One region of the Paenibacillus sp. Y412MC10 genome, then DNA from elsewhere that is predicted to be linked to it. Evidence: predicted binding sites of a transcription regulator. Region 1 holds the regulator's gene; each other region holds the start of a gene.

Region 1 (5,842 bases):
TTACTACAAGCTGTTGATGTTCCAGCCGGCCATACAGCAGTTTGAGGCAGCCGCCGCGGTATTTCCGGACAGCCTTCTGATCAAGTTGTACATTGCCATGTCCCATCTGTATTTGGGGCAAACCGCCCAAGCATCCGACGTACTGATCTCCATCCTGCCCCTGGCTGACAACAGAAAGCTTCGGGCGATGATCTACAATGCGCTTGGATGCATCGAGGTGTTGAATGGCCAACAAGCAAAGGCCGAGGAACATTTTGCACTGGCGATTCATAGCGATCCAACGCTTCCCGACCCCATGATCAACCTGGAGGTCTGCAAGCAGAATCGCGGTGAGCTCCAGTACGGCAGCCAATTGATCTCTTTGCTGTAGAACTCAAGCCACAACAAGAAGCGATGCCAGAGCTCACCCTTGAGACTTTGGCATCGCTTTTTGCGTACGGGAGCGGTACAGAAAGCCTGGGGATTTTTTACCCGGAATGTTCAAAACCCGCAACTTCTGGTATGCTGTTAATTAGTCTGGAGGAAAGGGATTTTATCGAAATGAAATTTGCCGTATTGGATTTTGAAACCACGGGCAACCAGTCTGCAGATGAAATCATTCAGGTTGGACTGGCCATCATCGAAGAGGATCGAAGCATATCCCGCGTATACGGCACCTATGTCAATCCCGGGATTCCGATCCCTCCTTTTATTACCGGTTTGACCGGCATTTCCGACAGTGATGTAGCGGATGCTCCGTCATTGGAAGAAATGATGATGGAGCTTGTGCCCATGCTCGACGATGTCGTATTGGTTGGACATAACGTCGCTTTTGATTTTAACTTTTTGCAAAACGCGCTCGATCGCTGCGGCTATTTACCGTTCAGCGGCCGTATTCTAGATACGATGCACTTCTTAAAAATATGCTTTCCCTCGCTCCCGTCCTACCAGCTCGGGATGGTGTCCTCTCATTTCGGCCTGGAGCATGACCGTCCGCACCAGGCGGACAGCGATGCGCTTGCCACAGCCTATGCGCTGCTGAAATGTTTGGAGGAGATCGACGAGCTTCCGCTGCTCACCATTCAGCGTTTAAGCGACCTGTTTGCCGACGAGGACAGCGACTTGGCCTGGTTCTTTGACGGCATTCGTTCCGACAGGGAGCACCAAGCCGTACAAGCGGGGGACACCCATACGTACTACCGCCAGTTTGCCTTGGCGGTGGATGATTGGAACGATATAGCACCTGTCAGAGATGAGACTGAGCCCAACCCTTTGGCCGATGTAAGCTTCGAGCAATACATGAACGATGTCCGTGAACGCCTGAAGGAAACGCTGCCTCATTACGAGAGCAGGGATGCCCAGGACATGATGTTCCAGGAAGTGATGCAGGCGCTGGATGACAATAAACATCTATTGATCGAAGCAGGCACGGGAACCGGCAAATCCCTTGGATATTTGCTGCCGTCGATCTATCAAAGCGTGAAGCAGGAACAGAAGGTTATGGTGAGCACGCATACGATCAACCTTCAAGAACAGCTGCGTGACCGGGATATTCCCCTGCTCACCCAGGTTGTTCCTTTTCCTTTTAAGGCGGCCATTTTCAAGGGCAGGGGACATTATTTGTGTTTGAGAAAATTTGAACATAAAATAAATAGAAGAGATTTTCATTCCCCGAAGGAAGACGTAATCACGGCGGCCCAGATGCTGGTCTGGCTAACCCAGACGGAGAACGGGGATGATGAAGAGCTAAACCTTGGCGGACGCGGAGGGGATTTTTGGGAGACCATCTCCAGCGATTCGGATTCTTGCCTCGGACGCGCCTGCCCTTGGTTCCGCAAATGCTACTATCACAGGGCCAAGCATGAAGCAGGCATCGCGGATGTCGTCATTACGAACCATTCGAAGCTGTTCACCGACGTGAAGGCGAATCATCAGCTGCTGCCAAGCTATGAGCGCCTCGTCATCGACGAAGCGCATCATCTTGAGGATGTCGCCGGCAAGCACCTTGGCTTGCAGATGAAGTATTTTTCGGTGGTCCATACCTTGACCCGTTTGTACAAAGACAGCCGAAGCGGGCAGCTCCCGGCTCTGCGCCAGCTGCTGCAAGCTTCGCCGCACGAGAAGGCAGTCGAATGGTCTTCCGTCATCGACCGTTTGTATCCGGACCTGATTACCGTAAAAGAGAATTGGGATCGGCTCAGCGATCAATTGTTCGGACTGCTTCCGGAACGCGGAGACGCTTCTCCGGGAGATGCCGGCCAATTCTCGCTCCGCCTGTCCCCGCTGAAGAAGCCGAAGGATTGGGATTCGATGGCCGAACTGGAGCATCAAATTCATCTGACGCTGGGCGATGTCGTGCGCAAGGGCGATAAGCTGATCGCCGAAATGAAGGAAGATTTGGATGACTACAGCGCGGACAGCCTGTTAACCGACCTTTCGGGTCTGTTTAAGGACCTGGCCGCGCATCGCGAAGACCTGCGCTCCTTCATGGCCCTGAACGATGAGGGCACGGTATACTGGATGGAGGCGAACGGCAATTTCCGCAGCAAATCGCTGCAGTTGTATGCCGTGCCCGTCGACGTGAGCTCTCATTTGAAGGAATTGTTTTTTGACAAGAAACAAAGCGTGATTCTGACATCGGCGACCTTGTCGGTGGACAAATCGTTTCAGTTCATGATCGAGAACCTGGGTCTTCAGGAAGCGGCTGAAGCGGGGAACCTGAACACGGTTCAGCTCCCGTCCCCGTTTAATTACAGGGAACAAGCCCTTCTTGTCGTGCCGCGTGATTTTCCGAGCGTGAAGGGATCGGTCGGGGATGCACTCTTTGTGAATACGCTCGTGAAGTCTTTGGCCGATACGGCCGTCGCTACGCATGGCCGCATGCTCGTCCTGTTCACTTCGTACCGGATGCTGCGCCAGGTGCACGAGCCGCTGAAAGAAGCGCTGGCATCAAGCGACATCACGGTATTGGGACAAGGTATGGACGGGACCAGCCGTACCAAGTTAATCCGAAGATTTCAGGACAGCAGCGCTTCCGTGCTGCTGGGCACCAGCTCCTTCTGGGAAGGGGTAGACATTCCGGGTGAGGCGCTGACTTGTCTTGCCATCGTCCGGCTGCCGTTCCAGCCGCCGAATCACCCCTTGGTCGAAGCCAAGAGCGAACTGCTGCAGCAGCAGAAGAAGAATCCCTTCATGAAGCTTTCGGTTCCGCAAGCGGTCATTCGTTTCAAACAGGGGTTTGGGCGTCTGGTGCGAACAGCACAAGATAAAGGGATCGTGATCGTGTACGATACCCGGGTCATTGAATCCTATTACGGGAAGTATTTCTTATATTCCTTGCCGGGGCCGAAGATGGAGCACATGCCGACAGAGGGGATCGTTCCCCGAATTTCGGAATGGCTGCAGGAAGAGGCAAGCGCGGGAAACCAAGCGGAATAAAGTGAAACCAAGCACGATCAACAAAAAAAGATGTGGTTATTAACCTATTATTAGGGGGAGCATGCATGAAATCGGAAAAAATTTCGGAAGCCGTGGTCCGCAGATTACCTGTATACTTGCGCTATTTGAATGAGCTTCAGAAGAGGGAGGTTTCTACGGTTTCCTCCCAGGAATTGGGACAGAAGCTGGACCTCAATCCTGCTCAAATTCGTAAGGACCTGGCGTATTTCGGTGATTTTGGACGGAAAGGGATCGGATATGATGTTTCTTATCTGATCGAGAAGATTCGCCAGATTCTGAAGCTGGACCAGAAGATCAATGTCGCATTGGTCGGGGCCGGTAATCTTGGACATGCATTATCGAATTACAATGCATTCCTGAAGGATAATATGAAGATTGTGGCGATTTTCGATTCGTATTCTCCCAAAGTTGGTATGAAAATTAACAATTTGGTCGTACAGCCGATGGAAGAGCTGGAGAAGACGGTTCATGAGCACGGCATTCGAATCGGGATTATTACCGTTCCGGATTTCGAAGCGCAGAACGTAGCGAATCAGCTTATCGCCTCAGGGATCGAGGCGATTCTGAACTTTGCGCCAACCATCCTGAAAGCCCCAGCCCATATCCGGATTCATACGGCTGATTTTACAACGGATTTGCAAAGTTTGGCCTATTATTTGGATAACGGCAAGGAGGATGCAGCACATGACAACAACGAAGTGGATGGTTAAGAACGGAACGTTTGCAGTACTGGAGGAAGACCGATCCGTGCTGCGCGGATATATGGTGGTCGAGAACGACCGGATCACGTACCTGGGCGAAGAGGAGCCCGTCGTGGAAGAGGGAACAGAGATTATCGACGGAACCCATCTGTTCTTCCTGCCTGGATTGGTGAACACGCATGGACATGCCGCCATGTCGCTTCTTCGCGGCTATGGGGACGATCTGGCGCTGCAGGTATGGCTTCAGGAAAAAATGTGGCCGATGGAAGCCAAATTCACGTCAGACGACGTATATTGGGGCACATCGCTCTCCGTGCTGGAGATGATCAAGGGCGGAACCACGACGTTTGTGGATATGTATGACCATATGGATCAGGTCGCGAAGGTTGTCCAGGACTCGGGAATGCGCGGCGTCCTGACGCGCGGCGTAATCGGTTTATGCCCGCCCGAGGTACAGCAGCAGAAGCTGGATGAGGCGGTGGCATTCGCGAAGGATTGGCATGGCAAGGCTGACGGCAGAATTACGACGATGATCTCGCCGCACGCGCCTTATACCTGCCCGCCGGATTTCATCGAAAAATTCGTTCAAGCATCCCATGACTTGAACCTGCCTTTGCATACCCATATGTCCGAAACGGAAACGGAAGTGGCTCAGAATGTTAAGGACTACGGGCTTCGCCCCGTTGCCCATTTGGAGAAGCTGGGCATGTTCTCCCGTCCTACGCTCCTTGCGCATGCCGTTCATCTGACCGATGAAGAAATCGAAGTCTTGGCCAAGCATCAAGTAGCCGTATCGCATAATCCCGGAAGCAATTTGAAGCTTGCGAGCGGAGTCGCCCGCGTACCTGCGCTGCTCAAAGCCGGCATAACGGTGTCGCTCGGTACCGACGGACCTGCTAGCAACAATAACCTGGATATGTTCGAAGAGATGCGGCTGGCTGCCCTGATCCATAAAGGAGTGAGCGGGGATCCGACAGCCATTCCGGCCTCCGAAGCGCTTCGAATGGGTACGGAGTACGGAGCCAAGTCCGCTTTCCTTGAGGATATCGGTATGCTCGCGGTTGGGATGAAAGCCGATATGATCGCATTGAATACGGATCAGGCGCATTTCCTTCCGCGGACCGACTATATTTCTCACGCGATCTACTCTGCCAGCGCGAAGGATGTAGAGCATGTATGGGTTGACGGCAAGCAGGTGGTGAAGAATGGCGCGAGCCTTACTCTCGACGAGGAACGCATCCGCCGGGAAGCGCAGCGTGCATTTGAGCGTCTTACAACCCTCTAGGGAATAATCAAGGGGAGCGAGGAAGACGGATTTGAAGAAAAAAACGAAGTGGATATTGCTAAGCGTGTCCGGCGTCCTGCTATTATTGCTTGGCCTACAGCTCTATTATTCCTATGTTATGAAAGATACGTGGAATGAAGAAAGAATGGCGATCCTTGCAGCGAAACAGCATGGCCAATTGGTCTCGTCCGACAAGACCTATAAATCGGTATGGGGCGAGGACAATAACTATTGGGTGGTCAGCGGGAAAGATAAAGACAATCAAGTCCGCATGGTCTGGGTGAAGTTTACGGACGATAACGTTCCTGTTGAAGGGGCAGATGCCGTTCAGTCGGTGTTATTGAATACGGGCATGTCAGAGGCCGTGATGCGGGACCAGATCCGAAACGAAATGCCGGGTGCGGTCATCAAGCGATTG
Region 2 (5,842 bases), 160 kb from region 1:
GATCATCTTCGGTTTCCATCCATCCGCGCAGGCATGCAGCAGGGAGGCCGCGCTCATCCTGCGGGACGCCGCCGTGAAACAAGGCGCTCCGGCCGACTGCATCCAGTGGATCGAGGCTCCTTCCATGGATAAAACCAATACACTCATGAACCATCCTGACGTTGCCTGCATTCTGGCTACGGGCGGATCGGCGATGGTCAAAGCAGCATACAGCTGCGGCAAGCCAGCCCTCGGCGTAGGTCCCGGCAACGTGCCGTGCTTCATCGAGAAAAGCGCGGACCTCGATCAAGCGGTGAACGACTTGATTTTGTCCAAGACGTTTGATAACGGCATGATCTGCGCATCCGAACAAGCGGTCATTATCGAGGAGCCGATCTATCATAACGTGAAGAAAAAAATGATCGCCAGCGGCTGTTATTTCGTGAACAAGGAAGAGCTGGCGAAGCTGACTGCGCATGCCATGGTAGCGGATAAATGCGCCGTCAATCCTACCATCGTCGGACAGCCGGCAGCCAAGATTGCCGAGGCTTGCGGCTTTGAGGTACCGGAAAGCACCAAGATTCTGGTCGCCGAGCTGGAGGGAGTCGGTCCTGCTTATCCGTTGTCCGCCGAGAAGCTGAGCCCGGTGCTGGCCTGCTATAAAGTGAAAGATGCGGAAGAGGGCATCACGCGCGCCGAAGAGATGGTTGCTTTTGGCGGCATGGGCCACTCGTCGGTCATCCACTCGCACAATGAGGACGTCATCCTGAAATTCTCGGATCGCATGAAGACCTGCCGCATCCTGGTCAACCAGCCTTCTTCGCAAGGCGGCATCGGGGATATCTACAACACGAACCTGCCATCGCTGACGCTCGGCTGCGGTTCGTATGGCCGGAATTCCACGTCGTCGAACGTGACGGCCGTCAATCTCATCAACGTGAAAAGGGTGAACCGCAGAACCGTGAATATGCAGTGGTTTAAAGTGCCGGACAAAATTTACTTTGAAAAAGGCTCGACGCAGTATCTCGCCAAAATGCCTGACATCACCCGCGTCGCGATCGTAACCGACCCCATGATGGTGAAGCTGGGATATGTGGAGCGGGTAGAGCATTACCTGCGTCAGCGCAGACTGCCGGTAGCCATCGAGGTGTTCTCGGAAGTCGAGCCGGATCCTTCGACAACGACCGTTGAACGGGGTACGGAGATGCTGGAACGGTTCCAGCCGGACTGCATCATCGCCCTTGGCGGCGGATCGCCTATGGATGCCGCAAAAGCGATGTGGCTGTTCTATGAATATCCGGATACGGACTTCAACAACCTGAAGCAAAAATTCATGGATATCCGCAAACGGGTCTATAAATATCCGAAGCTGGGACGGAAGGCGAAATTCGTAGCCATTCCGACAACGTCGGGAACGGGCTCGGAAGTAACTTCGTTTGCCGTCATCACGGACAAAGTGCAGGGAAATACCAAATACCCGCTGGCAGACTATGAGCTGACGCCGGACGTGGCGATCATCGATCCGGAATTCGTGTACACCTTGCCTAAAACGGCGGTGGCCGATACCGGCATGGACGTCCTGACGCATGCGATTGAAGCCTACGTATCGGTGATGGCTAGCGATTACACGGATGGGCTTGCCATCAAAGCCATCCAGCTGGTGTTCCAGTATCTTGAGCAATCGGCGCTGACCGGCGACAAACTCGCCCGCGAGAAAATGCATAATGCTTCGACGCTTGCAGGCATGGCCTTTGCGAACGCGTTCCTGGGCATCAATCACAGTCTTGCGCATAAATGGGGGGGACAGTACCATACGGCGCATGGACGGACCAATGCCATACTGATGCCGCACGTCATTCGCTACAATGCCAAGAAGCCAACGAAATTCGCGGCATGGCCGAAGTACACCCACTTTGTGGCCGATGAAAGATATGCCGAGATCGCACGGATTCTTGGACTGCCGGCAAGAACGACGGAGGAGGGTGTAAACAGCCTGATCGCCGCCATCCGCGAGCTGAACAGCAAACTCGGCATCGAGGAATCGTTCCAGCAGCTGGGCATCGATCCACAGGACTTCGAGAGAAACGTCGAGCATTTGGCGGACCGGGCTTTCGAAGATCAGTGCACGACCAGCAATCCCAAGCTGCCGCTGGTGACAGAGCTTGCAGAAGTATATCGCAACGCCTTCTATGGACTTTTCTAAACAGGAAAGGGACAGAAGGCTGAGCCTAAATTCCATTATAAATGGTGGTAGAAGCCAGGGGAGCCCGGAATCAGAGTGATAAAAATCACGGATAACCACAACTTTGTGATTTTTATCACAGATGCTGCGGATCAACAGGACTACAATAAAGGTGTAGCAGAAAGCTGAATCTCAGATCTTTGATATAGAAGCTTGAAGGCACATGGCGGGGCAGAGATGCCATTGATCGTGAAAATAATCACATTTAAGATCTGAGATAGATCAATGTGTGGCCCTGCCAGTCCCTGCAAGCTGCAGCATAATCTAGGAGGGATTCAATATGTCGGTGATTGAAAAAGAAGTTGGCTGGAAAGGTTTTAAATCAGGTAAATGGACCAAGCGCATTGACGTTAACGATTTTATTGCAGAGAATATTACCCCTTATTATGGCTCTGATGATTTCTTGGCGGGACCTACGGACAACACCAAGGCACTGTGGGATATCGTATCGGATTTAACCAAGAAGGAAAGGGATAACGGCGGGGTTTTGGACGTGGATGTCCATACGCCTTCCACCATCACCTCCCACCAGCCTGGCTACTTGGATAAAGATAAAGAACAGGTCGTCGGCGTGCAGACCGATGAGCCGTTCAAACGCTCGATTCAGCCTTTCGGGGGTATCCGGATGATGATTGATGCGTGCAACGCATACGGCTTCGAAATGCCGCAGGCGGTTGTGGATATCTTCAACGGCATCCGCAAAACGCATAACCAGGGCGTATTCGATGCCTATACTCCGGAGATGAGAGCAGCGCGCAAAGCCGGGATTATTACGGGTCTTCCGGATGCATACGGCCGCGGCCGCATCATCGGCGACTATCGCAGAGTATCGTTATACGGCGTGGACGCGCTGATCCAGGACAAACTGAGAGAACTTGGCGAGCTTGAAGTGGACGCTATGGACGAGCCGGTGATCCGTCTGCGGGAAGAGCTGTCCGAACAAATGCGCGCCCTCAAGGAACTGAAAGAAATGGCCGGCATGCACGGCTTTGACATTTCCAAACCTGCGAATACGGCGAAGGAAGCATTCCAATGGCTGTATTTCGGTTATTTGGCCGCGATCAAGGAGCAAAACGGCGCTGCCATGTCGCTTGGCCGGGTATCTTCTTTCCTCGATATTTATATCCAGCGGGATTTGGCTGAAGGCATACTGACGGAAGAGAAAGCCCAGGAACTGGTAGACCATTTTGTCATGAAGCTGCGGATCGTGAAGTTCCTGCGCACGCCGGATTACAACGAGCTGTTCAGCGGCGATCCGACGTGGGTGACCGAATCCATCGGCGGCATGTCGTTGAACGGTGAAACGAGAGTAACCAAGAACAGCTTCCGTTTCCTGCACACCTTGTACAATCTGGGACCTGCGCCGGAACCGAACTTGACGGTGCTGTGGTCGGAGAAGCTTCCGGAGGCCTTCAAAAAATACTGTTCGAAGGTATCGATCGAAACGAGCTCGATCCAATATGAGAATGACGATCTCATGCGTCCGATCTATGGGGACGATTACGGCATCGCCTGCTGCGTATCCGCCATGCGCATCGGGAAGCAGATGCAGTTCTTCGGAGCCAGAGCGAACCTGGCCAAAGCGCTGCTGTATGCAATCAACGGCGGGAAGGATGAGAAATCCGGCGCCCAGGTCGGACCGGAATATCCGGCGATCACCGCTGAGGTTCTGAGTTATGACGAGGTCATGAAGCGCTTCAAGCCGATGATGGAATGGCTCGCGAAACTCTACATGAATACCCTCAACGTGATTCACTACATGCATGACAAATACAGCTACGAGCGGATTGAAATGGCGCTTCACGACCGCGATATCCTGCGTACGATGGCATGCGGCATAGCGGGCTTGTCCGTAGCAGCGGATTCGCTGAGCGCGATTAAATATGCGAAGGTGAAGCCGGTACGCAATGAGCAAGGGATTGCGGTGGATTTTGAAATCGAAGGCGATTTCCCATGCTACGGCAACAACGACGACCGCGTGGACGGCATCGCCGTTGAACTGGTCGAGGCCTTCATGAGCATGATCCGCAAGCACAAAGCCTACCGCGATGCCATGCCGACCCAATCGGTGCTCACGATTACGTCGAACGTGGTATACGGCAAGAAGACGGGAACCACGCCGGATGGACGCAAAGCAGGCGAGCCGTTTGCTCCGGGCGCAAACCCGATGCACGGACGCGATAAGAAGGGAGCCCTCGCTTCGCTGACTTCCGTGGCCAAGCTGCCTTATGAGGACAGTCTGGACGGCATCTCGAATACGTTCTCGATCGTGCCGAAAGCCCTGGGCAAAGAAAGCGACATTCGGGTAAACAATCTGGTTGCCATGCTGGACGGCTACTTTGGCAGCAAGGCCCATCATTTGAACGTGAACGTGTTTGACCGTGAGCAGCTGATCGATGCGATGGAGCATCCGGAGAATTATCCGCAGTTAACCATCCGGGTATCCGGCTATGCGGTCAACTTCGTCAAACTGACGCGCGAACAGCAGCTCGATGTCATTAACCGTACCTTCCACGGATCGATGTAAGGATGGAAGACAACCATAGCGGATACAGAAAGGATGACGCACCATGCTAAAAGGTCATGTACACTCCATAGAAACGTTCGGAACGGTGGACGGTCCGGGTATCCGCTTTGTGCTCTTCATGCAGGGCTGCCTTCTGAAGTGTCAATACTGCCACAACCCGGATACCTGGGGACTTCATGAAGGACATGAAATGACGGTGGATGACGTGCTGCGAGAGATAGAGCCCTATCTGAGCTACTACCGGTCATCGGGTGGAGGACTCACCGTTTCGGGCGGTGAGCCGACGCTGCAGTATCCTTTTGTCACGGAGCTGTTCAAGGAAGTGAAGCGCCGCTGGAATTTGCATACGACCCTGGACAGCAACGGGTATAACGAGCCGGATAAAATATCGGAATTGCTGGAGCATACCGACTTGGTCCTCCTTGATCTGAAGCATATCAACGATGAGAAGCACATCAAGCTGACAGGCAAGTCCAATGAAAGGACGCTGAAGACCGCCCGCTGGCTGTCCGACCATGGTCGGAACATGTGGATCCGGCACGTCTACGTGCCGGGCATCCATGACAGCGAGGACGATTTGGTGGGGCTCGGTCAATTCATCCGCACGCTGCACGGCGTGGAGAAGTTCGAGATCCTGCCATACCATCAGATGGGCGTGTACAAATGGAAGGAGCTCGGCATGGCCTATCCGTTGGAAGGCGTACCTTCACCGTCCGAGGAAGAAGTCGCACGCGCCTACCGGTTGATTGGCGAAATTCCCGAGAAATAGCCGTCGATTCTGAACTCATTTTAGTTGTATAATATTAAACATAATATGTTATCATTAGTAACAATAACCTTTCCTCTTTATGGAAGGGTTATTGTTTTTTGTAGAGGATATTATCCCTTGGATAGAAAAATATCGACCTATCGTAAAGTGGAATCGCTTTCTATAATGAAGATGTAAGGAAAGCGCCTATCAATATACAAACACTTCGGGAGGGTCAAAGACAATGAAGAAAAAGGGTCTGGCATTATTCATGTCGCTTTTGTTCGTCTCATCCACGCTTTTGTCTGCATGCGGCGGCGGTGACAAGGCGGCAGAAAAGCCGTCG
Region 3 (5,842 bases), 2.9 Mb from region 1:
CACCTGGCGGAGGCCTATGCAAGGGGGGCGGGCGAATCCGGAGCGGAGGTGCGGAAGCTGGTGCTTGCGGAGATGGAGTTTGACCTGAACCTGTCCGGCGGTTATAAGGGCAAGCAACCGCTCGAACCCGATCTGCAAGAAGCACAGGAGCTGATTGCCTGGGCGGACCATCTGGTGTTTGTGTACCCGAATTGGTGGGGCGGCATGCCGGCGCTGCTCAAAGGGTTCATCGACAGGGTTTTTCTGCCGGGATTCGCCTTTAAGTACCGCCGGAACTCGCCTTTGCCGGAGCAGCTGCTCAAAGGGAAGACGGCCCGTCTGATCGTCACGATGGATTCGCCGTACGTTTACTACCGGTTCTATCTCGGACAGCCGGGACATCAGATGATGAAGCATTCCATTCTGAAGTTCTGCGGCGTGGGTACCGTCCGTGCCACGAACATTACCCAGCTTCGCAAAATGCCCGAGACGGCAAGAAGCCAATGGCTCAGGCGCGTGCAGAGAATGGGACGGAAATTGGCTTGATCGGGTAGTAGGGGCGATGTGCAGTTCCTTCCAATGGCTTGACTTCTCGGGCAGGAGGATTATAATTCATACAACAAATGAAACGACCAAAGAATTGAATGGGTCATGTGTTCAAAATCAAATCTTGATGTATATGCCGGGGAATAGGGCCCAGGCGTTTCTACCAGGTTACCGTAAATGACTTGACTACATGAAGGTTGAGAATCCGCTCCCCAAGCCCGGCTTTGCATAAACATCGAAGCCGGGCTGCAAGATCGCCTGAAATGGGATCTAAGCACGTTTTAACGGATGGGGTGATGTGCAGACTATTAGCAATGCATGGCTGCCGCGCGGACTTCTCTTCCTCAATGGATATAGTTGCAGGCAACCCGGGCAGATACGCTGTCCGGGTTGTTTGGCGTGTTACGCAAGATCGATTTTGTGCTTTTACAGGTTCATTATAAGAAAAACGTCTACCGACGACCGCAGTAAGAAGAAGTTTTTATTGCGAGATTAGGAAGTCACAAGCTTCCGAGTTTATACTTTCTGATATCTAAAAAAAGGGGAGCGTGCAATCATCATGAGTTCAATCCAGAGACAGAAACGATACGAGGTCAGCCGGCAGCTGGGGAAGGTTGCTTTAGGACAAGAGCCAGCCGATCTGGTCATCAAAAACGGCACGCTGGTCAATGTGTTTACGGGCGAGCTTCAGGAACGGATAGACGTGGCGATGGCGTGCGGGCGCATCGCTTATATCGGCAGCGCCGATCATACGATCGGAGAGGGGACGCAGGTGATCGAAGCGAATGGGCGCTTCATCTCGCCGGGTCTGCTGGACGGCCATATGCATGTGGAGAGCACGATGCTGACCGTAACGGAGTTTGCCAAAGCGGCCATCGTTACGGGAACGACCGGGGTTTATATGGATCCCCATGAGATCGCCAACGTGTTCGGCATGGAGGGCGTGCGCTGGATGCACGAGGAAGGGCAGCAGCTGCCGATGAAGGTGTTCACCACCATTCCTTCCTGCGTACCGGCGACGTTCGATCTGGAGGATGCCGGGGCGCAGTTGGGCGTAGCCGATATCGAGGAAGGGCTGACCTGGCCCGGCGTCGCGGGGCTTGGCGAAGTGATGAACTTCCCGGGCGTCGTATACGGCGATCCGACCATGAGCGGAGAGATCGAAGCCACGCTGCGTGCGGGCAAGACGGTGACGGGGCATTTTCCGGCAGAGGACGACCGGATGCTACAAGCCTATCTGGCAACCGGCGTCAGCTCCGATCATGAGACCGTAACGAGAGAGCAGGCTTTGGAAAAGGTTCGCCTCGGTATGCATCTGATGATCCGCGAAGGTTCGGCTTGGCAGGATGTGAAGGAAGTGATTAAGGTGGTAACGGAGGACAAGGTACGTACCGACAATATCTCCTTGGTCACGGATGATGTGTATCCGCAGACGCTGCTGCGGCTCGGCCATATGAACCATGTGGTCCGCCGCGCCATGGAGGAGGGCGTGGACCCGGTTACGGCGATCCAGATGGGCACGATCAACGTGGCTCGATATTTCGGCATGGATATGGAGCTCGGCAGCATTTCACCAGGCAAAACGGCTGATATTTTGCTCATTGACGATCTGAAGAGCATGGTGCCTTCGGTGGTGATCACGGACGGCGAAGTGGTCGCGGAGAACGGCCGTCTCGTGAAGGCGTTCCCGGCGTATTCGTATCCGGAAAAGGCCTTTCAATCGGTTCGGCTGCAGCGTTCGCTTACCGCCGACGACTTTTTGCTGCGCAGCAAGTTCGATGCGGCGCGTACGGAAGTGAACGTGGTGCGCGTCATCGAGAACAGTGCCCGTACCGCCAAAATGACCGCGGTGCTCGCCGTGGAGCAGGGCGTCATCCAGCCGGACCTGGGCCAAGACGTGGTTCAGCTGGCATGCATCGAGCGCCACGGCGCAACCGGGCAAATCTCGCTCGGCTTTGCGAGCGGCTTCGCACTACAGTCCGGCGCGGTTGCTTCCACGGTGGCGCACGATAGCCACAACCTGCTTGTGATGGGCACGAACGCCGAGGATATGGCGCTTGCGGCGAACGAGCTGGCAGCATGCGGAGGCGGCATGATCGTGGTGCAGAACGGCCAGGTGCTGGCGAAGGTGGCGATGCCGATTGCGGGCTTGCTGGCGGACCGTCCAGTCGAGGTCGTGGCCGAGGAAGTCGCTGCCCTGGAGGAAGCGTGGAAACAGCTCGGCTGCTCCATCCATGCGCCGTTCATGACGTTCTCGCTCATTGCGCTTCCGGTCATTCCGGAGATCCGCATTACCAATCGCGGGATCGCGGACGTGACTGAATTCAAGCTCATCGAGACGGAGATCGGTCCGGTTCAATAAGGTGGCACATACATTAAAGCAGGTTGGCCTACATAGCTAACCTGCTTTTTTGGTGCGTAAATACTGGGCTTAGCCTGTGAGTGGATGCCGCAAGCCACGCTCCCATGGATAATCCTCACATAATCCATTACCTACTTAGTGATTTTCGTCACAAATTGATAACTTTTTCACCTATTTCGGCCATTATATTGTGATGTTTATCACAATCCTTTAGGACGCGGTCTGCGACAATACAAAAAGAATCAAATTTGAAGTGATCACGTGAGCTAAAGGAAGGGGTATCTTTTATGGATCCGGTTATGCTGGCGCGAATTCAATTCGCATCGACAACCATTTTTCACTTTATTTTCGTACCGTTATCCATCGGATTGGCGTTTCTGATCGCCATCATGGAGACGATGTATGTTGTCAAGGGCCAGGAAGTCTACAAGAAAATGGCCAAGTTCTGGGGAAAGCTGTTCCTGATCAACTTTGCAGTCGGGGTTGTGACAGGGATTCTGCAGGAATTCCAGTTCGGGATGAACTGGTCGGATTACTCGCGCTTTGTCGGGGACGTGTTCGGCGCACCGCTTGCGATCGAAGCCCTGCTGGCGTTTTTCCTTGAGTCGACGTTTATCGGGCTATGGATATTCGGGTGGGACCGGTTATCCAAGAAGGTCCATCTGCTCAGCATCTGGCTGGTGTCCTTCGGCACCCTGATGTCCGCCTTCTGGATCCTGGCAGCGAACTCGTTCATGCAGCGTCCGGTCGGTTTTGAGATCAACAATGGACGGGCGGAGATGAACGATTTCTTCGCGCTGATCACGAACGGTCAGCTGCTGGTGGAATTTCCGCACACGATCTTCGGGGCACTGGCAACCGGGGCTTTCCTGGTAGCGGGGGTAAGCGCGTATAAACTGCTGAAGAAGCAGGATTTGGATTTCTTCAAAAAATCATTCCACATCGCCATCGTGGTGGGTCTCATCACCTCCATTCTGGTTGCGGTATTCGGCCACCAGCAGGCGCAGTATCTGGTGGATACGCAGCCGATGAAGATGGCCGCCGCCGAGAGCTTGTGGGAAACGAGCGACGATCCCGCGCCTTGGACGGTCATTGCGGCCATCGATCCGGATAAGCAGGAGAACACGATAGAATTCAAAATCCCGTATCTGCTCAGCTTCTTGTCCTACAGCAAATTTTCCGGCGAAGTCATCGGGATGAAGGAGCTGCAAGCCCAGTATGAGCAGGAATACGGCCCTGGAGACTATATTCCGCCGGTCCGCACCACCTTCTGGAGCTTCCGGATTATGGTGGCCGCCGGCAGCGTCATGATCCTCATGGGATTGTACGGAGCGTGGCTGATGCTGCGCAAAAAAGTCGAGAAGGCCGGCAAATGGTTCCTCAGACTGATGCTGTTTGGCATTTCCCTGCCGTTCATCGCCAACACGTCGGGATGGATCATGACGGAGATCGGCCGCCAGCCTTGGACGGTATTCGGGCTGATCACCACGGAGAACAGCGTTTCGCCGAACGTAAGCGCAGGCTCGATCCTGTTCTCGCTCATCATGTTTACCGCCATTTATGCGGTGCTGGCAGCCGTGATGGCCTATCTGTTCATCAAAGTCATTAAGAAAGGACCGTATGCGGCGGAGGAAGACGATCACCACGCAAGCGATCCGTTTAATAAGGAGGACTACAATGCTGTCTCTTAACGAACTGTGGTTTGTGCTCGTCGCCGTGTTGTTTATCGGGTTCTTCTTCTTGGAGGGCTTCGATTTCGGAGTCGGGATGTCCACGCAGCTGCTGGCCAAAAACGATACCCAGCGCCGGGTGCTGATCAACTCGATCGGCCCGTTCTGGGACGCCAACGAGGTCTGGCTGCTGACGGCGGGCGGCGCGATGTTCGCGGCCTTCCCGAACTGGTATGCCACGCTGTTCAGCGGGTTCTACATTCCGCTTGTCTTTCTTCTGCTGGCCTTGATCGGGCGCGGCGTGGCATTTGAATTCCGCGGCAAGGTGGGCGATGTCCGCTGGAAACGGGTATGGGACGGAGCAATCTTCACCGGAAGCGTGCTTCCGCCATTCCTGCTCGGCGTAGTGTTTGCCTGCCTGATCCAGGGGCTTCCGATTAACGAAGAGATGCAGCTGCATGCCGGATTCTTCGATGTCGTGAATCTCTATACCGTGGTCGGCGGGTTGACGATGGTGATGCTCTGCCTGCTGCATGGCTTGATGTTCACGACGCTGCGCACGCTGGGGGATCTCCAGGAACGGGCGCGCCGCATGGCCCGGAGACTCCTGATTCCTGTTGCGGCCCTGTTCGTGGCGTTCGGGGTGATGACGTATTTCATGACCGATATCTTCGAGAAGCGCGGCGTGGGGTTAACCGTCCTGCTGGTGCTGGCCCTGCTTGCATTCCTGCTGGGCGGATATTTCATGAACGTCAAGCGGGACGGCTGGGCTTTCGGGATGACCGGCGCGGTCATCGCACTCTTGGTAACGTCCGTGTTCGTGGGCTTGTTCCCGCGCGTGATGGTCAGCTCCATCAACGCTGCATTTGACCTGACCATTTATAATGCGGCCTCCGGACCGTATTCCCTCAAGATCATGACGATTGTGGCCGTATCGCTGCTGCCGTTTGTTTTGGGCTATCAAATTTGGAGTTACTTCGTTTTCCACAAACGGGTACATGAGAAGGAGCATCTGGAGTACTGATGGGAAAAGATCTGCTGGGATACAAAGGCGCCAAGACGGTATTCTTCCTTGTCGCCGCATGTACCCTGGCACAGAGCATGGCCATCCTTCTGCAAGCCAAATGGCTGGCGGAAGCCATTTCCGCCCTGTTTGCGGGATCAACGCTGCATGAGCAGGGGGAGACCATTGCCTTGTTCCTGCTTGCATTTCTGGCACGCCACGGGGTCTCGGTCGTGCAGCAAGGAATCGCGCAGCGCTTTGCCGAGGAGACGGGGACGAGCC
Region 4 (5,842 bases), 670 kb from region 1:
TTACTTTTGATTTGAGCCAATCAAGATCCTTACCGATTTCCTGAAGGAGCAGCATATCGATTTTTCCATCCACGATAATCGGCCTCGAGATCGTAAATGGTTGGGTCACTATGTTCATATCAGACGGAGTAACCGGTTGGTATGGAGTGTCCACGAATACGGAAATGGTTCCCCCCGGTTCCCACAAAGCCAGCGATACTTTCTGTATATCCTCTACTTTCTCTTTTCTAAGCTCGGAGAATAAATAATCGACAGAGATCCTAGCTTTAGACAAGTTATGGAATTGGATGAGTCCATTTTTAACGAGCGTGATGGGTGGCGGATCTATATAACGTTTGATGAACGGCCACTTCAGGCTCAACCATGTCGCCGCAACATACAGCACAATGATCACGATGGTGGTGATCATAGATCCTTCCAAGCCCAATTCCTCGTCTGAGAGCGGGTGAGCTATTATATTGCCGAGAATGAGAGCGACAATGAAATCTAGAAATCTTAATTGAGAAATGGAACGCTGTCCCATTACTTTCGCTACTAAAAGTAAAAAAACAAAGCTAACGATGCCTCTTAAGATCCATTGGACGGACGTCAGCGTTTCTTGGCTTTCAAAAAAATCCAATACCTTCAGCCCTTTCCCACAAAATCTGACATATTCAGTAAGTTCCCCTTATGCTGCAATCTCTATACAAGATCGAGTATATAAGGGAGATCATCAATCAAATAAAAAAAGAAGAAATACATCAGCGTATTTCTTCTTCCTTGCAAAATAAAATTAAAGAATTAGGAGAGTTTCAGTTATCCTATTGCTTATTTTCTTTGGAATACAAGGTTTCTTCAGCAACCTGTGCCAGTTCCTCAGCCTTGATGCTAATCTCATGAATCGTTGCCGAGAACTCCTGAATCGTCCTTGACTGGGTATCGGTCAGCGTGTGGATATCGGCAAAAGCATGATTGAGCCGCTGTAAAAATTCCTGAATATGCTTGGTGATGCCATTAATCTGGTCCACGTTCTCTTTGGAGCTTGTCGCCAGCTTCCGAATCTCATCGGCAACGACCGAGAAACCCCTACCAACTTCCCCAGCCCTTGCCGCTTCGATAGAAGCATTAAGGCCTAACATGCTGCTCTGATCCGAAATTTCCTTCACGACGGTGGAAATCTTGCCGATCTGCTGCGCACTGGAGCTAACCTCCGACATTTGACCGGTTACGTCCGACACCCGATCGGTAAGTCGGGCGATGGATTGGCTAATATCTTCAATGGATGCGGTGGTCTGCTCGACAATTGCGGAAAAGCTCTCGGCCATCTCAAACAGCATATTCGCTTTTTCGAGGCTTGTACCCATGCCTACGCCGCCGATTACCCTGCCAAATTCGTCATGCAGCGGGATCGCCCGTGCAGCAAGCGGAAATCCAAACAGCTCTTTCGGAACGACTGCCGATAAAGCTTTATTATTGCGGATGGCATCGGTTACGATATCCCCCTCCACGAGCGGGTCCCCAGGCTTGACATTCAGCGAAAAGGTTCTTCCCGGAATGTTGATGATGAGCTTTTCCGTGTCGTAAATGCCAATCGTGATGTCATCATTCGTAAGACTTTTCAGAAGTGGAGCTACCTTGACAAAGGCCCCTATCATCTCGTGCTGTGTTTGTTCTTCAGTAACATTGCTCATGCTATCTCCCCCAACCCTTCATATGGGTGCTATTGTCCGCCATACCGTGTCATCAAGCTTATTGGCGTATCATTGGGAACTGCATCTTCCCTTCTGATCACTATATTTATCGTCCGAATGCAGCGAATCGTTGAGCAGGATGATGGGCTGGAACAATAAAAATCCCTTCCTCATTCGGTGAGGAAGGGACGTTGTCGAAAGGTTATACCGCTTGTCGCAGCCGCTCAAACAATATGTTGTTTTCCAGATGGATATGCTCGAACGTGTCCTTTTCAAGCATGGCTAACCGTTGAAAGACAAGCCGATACGTACCGCAGGCATCAGCCGGAAGCTCGAAATCGGATGTTACGTCCCGCAGCTCCTGCAGCAAGCTGCCGGCATGAGCATGTTCATGCTCCAGTTCGGACACGTGCGGCTTAAGCTCTGCTGCCGCTTGGTGGCTAGGGTCCGCCACAAATTTCAAGATGAGCGGAAATACACGTTCGTCCTCGTCCTTCGTATGCTCTAGCAGCTCCTTTTTCAATTCCGTGAAGAGCACCTGCACGCGAAGCAGCTCGGGATGGTGCTCACCATGCACACGGGCCAATTTCGTTACATAGGGCGTTAATGCCGGTAATTCATCACGGAGGAAGGCATGATGTTTTTGTTGGATGTGATCAATCAGTTCGGATTCCTTCAATGAAGCGGGACGGCTTTCCTGGTAATCGGCAAACTTGCTCTCTACGGACCGAACCTGCTCCAGAACGGCGGCTGGATCCAAAAGACGCTGCTTGGCTGCCTCTTCCAAAGGCACCTGGCCGCCACAACAAAAATCGATGCGGAGGGATCGAAATAAATCCGCGGTTTGCGGGATGGATGTCACAATATCGGATACTTGGCTCTGAAGCGTGAATGAACTCATATTCAAACCTCCCTAGACTAAATACGTGTTTGTGAACTTTTTCACTCTTACAACTCAAGTATATGAAACTCCCATCCCCGCATATGTGATTGCAGTCATACTGAAATGTAACACTATGTGAACGATAGTATCGAAAGGACAACGGGACCCAGGACAACAACAATCATGGATGAAATCATCCCTGTTTTGTTCTCAAAGCTGCCCAGTTTCTTCGTCATCGTTCACATTACTCGGCCTTCGGACCGATGCCTGTCTTCGCCGAGATATTTACATTGGAAAATGTGGAAGTATTGTATTTCCACGTCTCATTGTTAACTTTAGACGCATCCGCCACAAGCCCGACATAGACTTGCTTCGGCAAATCGACTTGGACGTTTCCAACCGTGGTCCAACTGGTTCCATCTTGAGAAACGAACGATGTGAATTGATTATCCTTGCGGACAAGCTTGATCCAATATGGCAGCTGAAATTCCTGATCCGGCTGAATCCTCGCGACCTCGCCGCCCTCCTCGGCGCGACTAAGGGTTACGCCTCTTTTCCCAGTACGAATATAAGGGACAACAAGGGAAACGAACAGGGCATCCTCTTTCAGGCTCTCGCGGAACATGATCCCGGCTTCCGCTTCCTCATTCGTAGGAGTGATGCTTTCAATCCGGGCAACGATTTCAGCATCTCCCTTTACCTTCTGATATGCAAAATGAAAGACGTCCTTCGTGCCGCCGATATCACCCGCGGATTTGACGGTCACTTCGCCCGGCTCGCCGCCGAGCTGCGTGTGTCCCGGAATTCCCGGACTGCCGACATCGGCCGATTTCCAAGGCCTGATGCTCCCTTTAGTGTTCGCATGAACGACCACGCTCGTTGAGAATGCCATCGTGCCTGTATCGTCGATCGTTTTTGCGGCCCAGTAATGGGTGCCATCCGCAACATCCGTCCACTGATAGCGGAACGGCATGCTTTCGTCCTCCCCAACCTTTTCTCCGTTTCGGTAAAACTCCACCTTGGTTACGCTGCCGTCTTCATCGGAAACGGACGCTTCAATCGTGACGTTCGAGCCGGCTTTTACCACCGTGTTGTTTGCCGGGGCGGTAATGACCGCTGAGGGATTGGCCGATCCGTTTCCTGGTATGGAATTCAGATACAGCTCCAGATTCGTAAATCCTTCGTTTTTGGTCATATTGCGGTCGCTCGGATCTTTCGGATCCAGCCCGTGGGCGATCTCCCAATCATTCGGCATTCCATCTTGATCGTCATCTTCTATTGTGGAAACAACCGGCTCCACGAGCGGATATCCGCCCACCTCATTCTGGGAGTTAATATGCATGCCGGTTCGGTGGATCACATCCTGGATGATCCGGGCATCGACGGCATCCCGCTTCGGCAGGGTGGCTCCGGCGCTTTGCATGACCGCTTCATAAGCCTCTTCGGCGGATTCGGTCGGCAATGGATTGGCAAAGGAAGCGGGAGTTTCCAGCTTCACGTAATTTGGGTATTTATGAACGCCGGACCAGTTATCCTGCGTATATTCCGGATACCCGTCCATGACGTTGCCGTCGATAAAGTAACTTCCGGTGCTCTCCGCATTCATAAACCGAACGACTTCCGTTTCCGGGCCGGGCTTGTAATAATTGTTGATGATATTGGTAACTGCGCCTTTGCCTCCGTACGAAGCAAAGAAACCCCAGTTGTATACCACGTTATTTCGGAAATCATGGGAGTTGCCGGCCGTGCTGTCAAACGCCGGGTTACGGCTGGAATTATGAGCGATCAAGTTATGATGGAAGCTGGTGTTCTTTCCGCCCCATATCCCGCCGTACCCGTGTCTGCCTTTGACGTGTCTGCTAATATGCATGGCGTCGGCGATGATCGACCACTGCACGGTGACATTTTCGTTGCCGTAAGGGCTGAGCACTTCGTCAACGGACCAGCTGAACGAGGAGTGGTCAATGATAATGTCTTTCTTGTACCGTCCGCCAAAAGAGTCTGCTTCCGTTTCATTCATATCGCCCAGCCGGAAGCGCATGTAACGGATGATCAGGTTGTTTCCATCGAAGGACGTTGGATACCCGATAACCGTAATCCCATCGCCCGGCGCCGTTTGACCGGCAATCGTCAGGTTGTCTCCGAGAATCTTCAGTGGGGATTTCAGCTGAATCACGCCGCCGACTTTAAATACGACGGTCCGGTTCCCGGCGCTGACCGCGTCACGAAGCGACCCCGCTCCCGAGTCGGCAAGCGTCGTTACCTCGTACACTTCGCCGCCCCGGCCGCCGGTCGTATATTTCCCACCGCCTTCGGCCCCCGGAAACGCAGGCGTTTGCGGGGAATTTGCCGGGGCTGGGGATTCAGGATTTTCCTCAGCGTAAGCACCTCCGCCGGATAAACCGGTAAACAGCATCGTGAAGACAAGCATTTGCTTCAACCATTTTGCTGCTTTCATTTGCGTACCTCCTTATCATTTTGAGATTCTGACAACGGTTATAATTCGATCACCTCCTTTCTAAGCCATATTTAATCCGAAAGCTACTTGATCACGACCTCCCCCGGTTCCACTTCAGGAGAGATCTCGATCCCCCTAGCCTTATCGGCCTTCAGCCCCGAGCATTCGATTTGGCTGGACCGTTCCCCGGTCACCACCAACAGGCGGTCGTCCTGCGAACCGCCTTCTCCGCTGACATTCGCCACTTGAACATTTCGGCTTTGGTGAAAAAGAAGCAGCGGATTATCCTGAGTGCGAAGGACCAAGTCCTGAATGCTCAGGTTTTGTCCATTTCGGCATACAATGCCTTCCCGACTTGTGATGGCGGACCGCTTCACCGTCAAGTTCTCCACCGGCATCTCCGGCAGGCCGTTGATGAGGAGCGCAGTATGCGCGCCGCTGCACACGATATCCTGAATGACAATGTTCCGGAACACGGGGGTTTCCTCGGTAACGGGCAGCATTACTTCCTCTTGGTATTCGCCGGAGCCGGCTTTCCCTTCGTAATATAAATTGAAGGAGATGGCATCCCCGTCGATATCCCGCATCCGAATCCGTTCAATCAAGATGTTCTCGACCACGCCGCCGCGCCCGCGGCAGCTTTTAAAGCGAATGCCGATATCGGTGCCGATAAAAGTGCAATCGGATACGTATACATCCTTGATGCCTCCGGACATTTCACTGCCGACCACGATGCCGCCGTGGCCGTGATAAACGGTGCAATTCCGGATACTAATCCGCTCGCTCGGCTTTCCCAGCAGGCGCCCGGCTTCATTTTTGCCGGACTTCAGG

The links. Region 1 encodes Rex, which represses fermentation and respiration genes when NADH is low (regulators of the CRP and FNR family bind a similar motif). Its sites were predicted from a motif close to TTGTGAAATATTTCACAA; they were not measured.
Region 2: the regulator Rex is predicted to act here: its motif matches at 2,409-2,426, upstream of pflB (formate C-acetyltransferase).
Region 3: the regulator Rex is predicted to act here: its motif matches at 3,076-3,093, upstream of GYMC10_RS29900 (cytochrome ubiquinol oxidase subunit I).
Region 4: the regulator Rex is predicted to act here: its motif matches at 2,601-2,618, upstream of ric (iron-sulfur cluster repair di-iron protein).

The regions. Positions count from the first base shown of each region.
Region 1 is NC_013406.1:2,572,611-2,578,452, forward strand. Features, by position in the region: gene GYMC10_RS11215 (hypothetical protein) at 1-370, shown strand, start outside; gene dinG (ATP-dependent DNA helicase DinG) at 541-3,417, shown strand; gene GYMC10_RS11225 (redox-sensing transcriptional repressor Rex) at 3,483-4,148, shown strand; gene GYMC10_RS11230 (amidohydrolase) at 4,123-5,424, shown strand; gene GYMC10_RS11235 (DUF5590 domain-containing protein) at 5,456-5,842, shown strand, end outside.
Region 2 is NC_013406.1:2,408,525-2,414,366, forward strand. Features, by position in the region: gene adhE (bifunctional acetaldehyde-CoA/alcohol dehydrogenase) at 1-2,182, shown strand, start outside; gene pflB (formate C-acetyltransferase) at 2,502-4,748, shown strand; gene pflA (pyruvate formate-lyase-activating protein) at 4,792-5,517, shown strand; gene GYMC10_RS10355 (ABC transporter substrate-binding protein) at 5,741-5,842, shown strand, end outside.
Region 3 is NC_013406.1:6,759,291-6,765,132, reverse strand. Features, by position in the region: gene GYMC10_RS29910 (NAD(P)H-dependent oxidoreductase) at 1-525, shown strand, start outside; purine riboswitch at 633-734, shown strand; gene ade (adenine deaminase) at 1,085-2,887, shown strand; gene GYMC10_RS29900 (cytochrome ubiquinol oxidase subunit I) at 3,175-4,578, shown strand; gene cydB (cytochrome d ubiquinol oxidase subunit II) at 4,565-5,581, shown strand; gene cydD (thiol reductant ABC exporter subunit CydD) at 5,581-5,842, shown strand, end outside.
Region 4 is NC_013406.1:3,241,591-3,247,432, reverse strand. Features, by position in the region: gene GYMC10_RS14150 (DUF421 domain-containing protein) at 1-619, opposite strand, end outside; gene GYMC10_RS14145 (methyl-accepting chemotaxis protein) at 801-1,670, opposite strand; gene ric (iron-sulfur cluster repair di-iron protein) at 1,873-2,571, opposite strand; gene GYMC10_RS14135 (Ig-like domain-containing protein) at 2,798-5,011, opposite strand; gene GYMC10_RS14130 (glycoside hydrolase family 28 protein) at 5,095-5,842, opposite strand, start outside.